2 regions of the Shewanella sp. 10N.286.52.E4 genome follow, and region 2 is predicted to be linked to the other one. Evidence: predicted binding sites of a transcription regulator. Region 2 holds the regulator's gene; the other holds the start of a gene.
What was found. The regulator sigma-54, encoded in region 2, starts transcription at its own class of promoters, with help from an activator protein. The targets are predictions, from matches to a motif close to GTTGGCACGNNNNTNGNNT.
Positions count from the first base shown of each region.

Region 1 (3,483 bases), on a different contig from region 2:
TGCAACATCTGTTCCAACTCTGGTGCCAATGTAATGACAGGTATCTCTAATTCAGGCCCAGATATTTCTTGAACAATCATTCTCTTCAATGCAATACGCACTGCAGCGGTTAATACTTCTGTATCATTACTCTTTGTACCGTATTCTAACAGGGTTTGTACAATTGTGCGTAAATCACGGATAGAAACACCTTCATTTAGAAGGTTTTGCATCACTTTAACCACAGAACCCAATGGCATGATATCTGGAATGAAGCCATCAACTAACTTAGGCGAGTTTTTACCTAGCATATCCATTAACTGCTGTACTTCTTCATAACCCAGTAATTTAGCCGCATTGTTAGTCAACAGTTGGCTGATATGGGTCGCGACAACTGTTGCCGTGTCTACCACGGTATAACCTAAGGTCTGAGCATGTTCGCGCTGCTCTGGCGCTATCCACACAGCTTCTAATCCAAATGCAGGATCTGTTGTTTCAATGCCATCAAGCTTGCCATACACTTGCCCAGGATTGATCGCGAGTTCACAGTCATGACGAACTTCAGCCTCTCCAACCACTACTCCCATTAACGAAATACGATAACAGTTAGGTGATAAATCAAGGTTGTCGCGAATATGCACCGCTGGTACTAAGAAACCTAATTCTTGTGATAATTTCTTACGCACGCCTTTAATGCGACCTAAAAGCTCACCACCTTGGCCTTTATCCACTAACGGAATTAGACGATAGCCCACTTCAAGTCCGATAGTATCGACATGCTGAACGTCTTCCCAACTGAGTTCTTTAGGCTCTGCATCCTTAATTTCTGCAGGGCTTTTAACCGCTTGCTCAAGCGCTGCGGTTTTGTTGTCATTATTACGCTTATAAATCATATATGCAGCAAAGGCTGTAATAAAAGCGAACGTTAAGAATGCAAAATGAGGCATTCCAGGCACGATACCCATGACAAACAATACGCCTGATGCTATCGCCATTGACTTATGGCTGACAAACATCTGGCTTATCATCATGCCGCCCATATCACCCGATTCATTTTGACGAGTCACCATCAATGCAGCAGCGATTGATAACAGTAGCCCAGGGATTTGAGCGACTAAGCCGTCACCAATGGTCAATAAAGTGTAGATTTCAACAGCACTGGAAAAATCCAATCCATGTTGAACCATACCGATCACAAAACCGCCGAGAATGTTAATCACCAAAATCATGATACCCGCAATGGCATCACCTTTAACAAATTTTGATGCACCATCCATCGCACCATAAAAGTCAGCTTCTTTGGTCACTTCAGCGCGGCGTACGCGAGCTTGATCTTGCGTTAATGTGCCAGCATTTAAATCGGCATCAATCGCCATTTGCTTCCCTGGCATGGCATCCAATGTAAAACGGGCGCTCACTTCAGAAATACGCCCAGCACCTTTGGTAACAACGGCAAAGTTGATAATAATAAGAATCAGGAAAACCACTAAACCTACAGCGTAGTTACCACCAATAACCACAGAGCCGAAGGCTTCAATGACTTTACCCGCGGCATCACCACCGTTATGACCTTCCAATAACACGATTCGGGTTGAGGCAACATTGAGTGCCAATCTAAGTAGCGTTGCGACTAACAGAACGCTGGGGAATGCGGCAAAATCTAATGGTCTATCAGAATAAATAGCGACAAGCAGTACAACGAGTGCTAAAGCAATGTTGAATGAAAACAAGATGTCCAACAAAAAGGCAGGCATGGGCAAAACCACCATACCGAGTGCTGCAAGCACTAATAATGGCGTACCTATACCTTTAAAAGTACTTAATCTAACTTGTTTAACTTGACCTAATGCTGCTTTTACATCCATCAGTAGGAAACCTTTATAGTAATATTCTTGACGCTGACAACAGTAAAATGCAATTACTAAGCCAAAAGAATAGTTTCAAAAGGGCCGCGGGGTTAATTGAAGGTTTTGTAAACGATTTAGTGTTTTAAATCATCAGGGATAGGTTGATTGATTGGCACGGGCTTAGGTCGCTTGCCCCTACCTTTTTGATACTGCTTGAGCTGGAATACATATGCCAAAATTTGTGCGACTGCAGTGAATAACCCTTCAGGCACTTGTTGGTCAATTTTCGTCGTATGGTATATAGCACGTGCTAAAGGTGGCGCCGACACAATCGGTACTTCATGCTCTCTGGCAATTTCACGAATTTTAAATGCGACATCATCGATGCCTTTCGCAATTAAAAAAGGCGCAGCTGACTGACTAACATCGTATTTGACCGCTACAGCATAATGTTCAGGGTTAACCACAATAACATCTGCATTTGGTACTTCAGACATCATCCTTTTGTTGGCCATCTCGTGCTGCATTTGTCTAATTCGACCTTTTACTTCAGGTTTACCCTCAGTGTCTTTGTATTCATCTTTGACTTCTTGCTTGGTCATTTTCAATTGTTTATTGTGATTCCATATTTGAAATGGCACATCAATCACCACAATAAATAGCATTGAAGAACATAACAGAATAAACATCCATACTAACAACTCTAGTGCATGGTAAACGTTGCCAGGTAGATGATCTGTCGAGAGTGTCATTATCTCAAAGAAGTAAAAACTCAATAAAAAATAGGCTGATACTGCCACTACAGCAAATTTAGCGATGCCCTTGGTCAACTCAACTAGAGCTTGTGTACCAAACATTCGCTTAAATCCTTTAGCAGGATTCATTTTACTGCCTTTGGGCATAAAAGCTTTAACTGAGAACGTCATACCACCCAGAATGATATTACCGATAAAAGCAATTAAGGCGAGAAATGCAATAAAACTGATGAGTGGAAAAGCAAGCTCATTGCCAACCACTCCCCAAACCAGAAACATTGAGTTGGTATCAAATATTTGATCCCGCTCCATGGTCAATATTTGTGTCATGATAGTGTGCAGACTTCGGGCAAGATTAGGCCCAACGATTGCGAACCCTACAGCTGATGCTAATAAAACAGCCGCTGTACCTAACTCTTTAGAGCGTGCCACCTGTCCTTTTTCACGCGACTGTTGCAGTCGCTTGGCGGTGGGGTCCTCTGTGCGTTCTTGACCTGTATCTTCTGCCATCAGTAACCTACTGAGTTAATGAGCCGTCAATTTGACAGGTCAATTGCAAAATATCACACATCAATAATTGGCCTCGCAGCCAAACCTCATCGAAATGAGACATGATGGGCCCTAATGTAAGCCACAAAATCAATAACCCGCTTACCATTGTTACCGGGAAGCCAATGGCAAAAATATTCAGTTGAGGCGATGCGCGCGTCATCACACCAAATGATAAGTTAATCAGCAGTAATGCGACGATTGCTGAAATCGACATCGTTAACGCCGCACCAAACATATAACCACCAAACTCTGCTAATTTTCGGTAATTAGTAATGCTAAAACCCTGATTTGAAATGGGGATAGTATCGAAACTAGCCACCAGCATTTTAAACATCAACAAATGTCCATCA
Region 1 covers NZ_JBFRJJ010000028.1:87,473-90,955, forward strand. Annotated here, with positions in the region: gene flhA (flagellar biosynthesis protein FlhA) at 1-1,844, opposite strand, end outside; gene flhB (flagellar biosynthesis protein FlhB) at 1,961-3,091, opposite strand; gene fliR (flagellar biosynthetic protein FliR) at 3,099-3,483, opposite strand, start outside.
Region 1: flhA (flagellar biosynthesis protein FlhA) is a predicted target of sigma-54. The motif match lies at 1,892-1,910, and genes of this name have one in related genera.

Region 2 (3,483 bases):
AGCACTTTGCCTTGCTCTTCAATATTACGAACGTCGACGCTAATCGCGACAAGGTCGTTATTGCCTTTGAGCTGTTCAAGTAAACTACCAATAAGTGGTAAAGGTAGGTTATCAACACAGTAATAACCTAAATCTTCTAATACCCTTAGTGCTACTGATTTACCTGAGCCTGATCGTCCTGATACGATGACAAGTTTCATGCAGTTATAACCTGATAAAGTTCTGTAGCGTCATGACTCTTTCGAAGTCGCTTAAGGATTAATTTATCGCTCAGTTTTTCAGCCATACTCGACAGCGTACTTAAATGCTGTTGGCATTGATCAGAAGGAACTAACAGCGCAAATAATATATCCACGGGTTTCTTGTCGATAGCATCAAACTCAATGCCTTCTTCACACTTGATCAAAATTGCTATCGGTTCTTCGATATCAGTTAATCGACCATGAGGAATCGCAATGCCATTTCCTATACCTGTACTACCCATTTTTTCACGGGCTATTAAACTTTCAAAAATAGCCTGTGAAGATAGGGTTGGGTACTGGGCAGCCATTAAATCGCTGATAAGTTCCAGTACTTTTTTCTTACTGCCCGGCGTGGCGCAGGTAGTGCACGCCGGCTGCAGAATGGTGCGAAGTTCCATCGTTAGTGTTTAATTAACTTCTCTTTGTGTTTAATTACCTGACGATCTAATTTGTCGATCAGGGCGTCAATTGCAACATACATATCAGCGTTCTGTGATACCGCAAAAACTTCACCTCCTTTGAGGTGTAATTTTGCCTCTGCAATTTGTTGCAGCTTTTGAACATTGAGCACAACGTGAACATTATTGATCTGTTCGAAGTGTCGTTCAAGCTTTGAAAACTTAGTTTGTACATACTCACGTAAAGATTGAGTAATTTCCACATGGTGCCCAGTCAGGTTAATTTGCATATATCATCCTCCAATAACAAAGGCTTATAGGCTTTTGCGTTGGTTTGAGGGAGGGATGAGCATTGCTTCACGATATTTGGCGATCGTACGCCGAGCAACATTGATCCCTTGTTCTGCCAATAGCGTCGCCATTTTACTATCGCTAAGTGGCTTTTGCTGGTTTTCTGCCGCAACAAGCTTTTTAATAAATGCGCGAATTGCAGTAGAAGAACACTCTCCGCCATCATCAGTACTCACATGGCTTGAAAAGAAATATTTTAGTTCAAAAAGTCCCCTAGGGGTGTGCATATACTTTTGTGTCGTGACACGCGAAATGGTTGATTCATGCATTTCAACGGCTTCAGCAATGTCATTAAGTACCATTGGCTTCATTGCTTCTTCGCCAAACTCAAAAAAGCCTTGTTGAAATTGCACAATACAATTAGCCACTTTTAATAAGGTTTCATTGCGGCTTTCAATACTTTTGATAAACCATTTTGCTTCTTGCAAATGACCACGGATAAATTGGCTGTCTGATTGGTTTGCTGAGCCTTTTGCCATTGCTGCATATTGCTGATTCACACCAATTTTTGGCATGTTATCTGGATTTAACTCAACGACCCAACGGCCACTCTTTTTAAACACTGTCACATCTGGAATGACATATTCATCTTTAATAGGAGTGATCTGTAACCCTGGACGTGGGTTAAGCGTTTGAATAAATTGAATCGCTTCGCGTAAATCATCTTCTTTAAGCTTGGTTTTACGCATTAATAATCTAAAGTCGCGGCCTGCAATTAAGTCTAGGTGTTCTGCAATCAGTAGCTTAACGTTATCGATACAAGGTATTTCACTAGGGTATTGGCCCAGCTGAATCATCAAGCATTCGCTTAAATCTCTTGCTGCAACGCCTACAGGATCAAAATGCTGTACTCGTTTGAGTACAGCTTCAACTTCATCGAGTTCAATATCTTCTAGGCCTAAAGCTTGCAATATGTCTTCAGTTGTTTGGGTTAAGTAACCACGTTCATCAACGGCATCGATAATCGCCGTAGCAATTACCAGATCGTTTTCAGAAAAAGGGGTGAGATTTTTTTGCCACTCTAAATGCTCATATAAGCCTTCTGTGGTTTCACCCTGAAAAGGCATATCGTCATCACGAGCCACTGCGCCAGAACCTGAACTTGGTGATGCTGTGTAAACTTCATCCCATGTGGTATCCATTGGTAATTCGTCTGGCATGGATTCTTTGGTTAACGATTCAGTGGTGTCTACGGTTGAGGTGTCTTTTTCAACAGTCACTTGGCTGTTATCACTAAAATCAGTATCGGTTTGCTGGGCGTTTTCTTTTACAGGTTCTTTTGCTTTAGCAAACTCATCTTCGAGCTCAAGGAGTGGATTTGAGTCAAGTGCTTGTTGAATTTCTTGCTGTAGCTCCAATGAGGAAAGTTGCAATAAGCGAATGGCTTGTTGCAACTGTGGGGTCATAGTCAGGTGTTGACCCATTTTGAGTTGGAGTGAGGCTTTCATTTACCGCTTATCCCTAATTGAGTTTCATCATCGCGACTAACAATTGTGTGGGTCTAGCACCTTTTTAAACTGCTTCTAGGCTTAAGCTGAACCTTGGCTTAAGTTCAGTCTAGAACATTGCACTAAAAAGTGGGACTGATACTGGTCGCGACATGCCATATTGTGCACTAAAGAATGCTAACTATAGCTTGAATTGCTCACCTAAGTATACTGACCTGACTTGCTGATTGTCTAAGATTTCAGCAGGCGTGCCTTCTGCAATTAAATCACCGTGGCTAACAATATACGCGCGCTCACATACATCAAGCGTTTCACGAACATTATGGTCGGTAATGAGTACTCCAAGTCCACGATTTTTTAGTTGTTGAATAATTTTCTTGATATCTATCACAGAGATAGGGTCGACACCAGCAAAGGGCTCATCTAGCAGAATGAACTTAGGGTTTGCCGCTAATGCGCGTGCGATTTCAACACGTCGACGTTCACCACCCGATAATGCCATACCTTGGCTATCGCGAATGTGAGTAATATTAAACTCTTCTAATAAGTGCTCTAACTCTTCGATGCGCTGCTCAGTCGTTAAACTTTTGCGGGTTTGCAACACCGCCATAATATTATCGTGTACGGTTAACTTGCGAAAAATGCTGGCTTCTTGCGGTAAATAACCAATGCCTTTGCGTGCACGCAGGTGCATTGGATCTGCCGTGAGATCATCTGAATCAATTAATATGCGGCCTTTATCACTTTTAACTAAGCCAACGACCATATAAAAGGTGGTGGTTTTACCTGCACCATTTGGCCCTAATAGCCCAACAATTTGCCCAGTTTTAACGGTAAGACTGACATTTTTGACCACTTGGCGACTTTTGTAGCTTTTAGCCAAGTTTTCAGCTGTTAAGGTAATTTGGGTCATTATTGAGTTTGCTCTAGCGCTGGTGTTTCAGGTAATGCATCTGAAGCTGGTTGCTCATCACTTGATGCAGGTTTAGCTATTGCAGGTGTTTCAGCTTCAGTTGCTGCTGCCGAATCCAAACCATTTTCAGT
Region 2 covers NZ_JBFRJJ010000007.1:134,974-138,456, reverse strand. Annotated here, with positions in the region: gene rapZ (RNase adapter RapZ) at 1-200, opposite strand, end outside; gene ptsN (PTS IIA-like nitrogen regulatory protein PtsN) at 197-640, opposite strand; gene hpf (ribosome hibernation promoting factor) at 643-930, opposite strand; gene AB4153_RS04505 (RNA polymerase factor sigma-54) at 955-2,439, opposite strand; gene lptB (LPS export ABC transporter ATP-binding protein) at 2,621-3,352, opposite strand.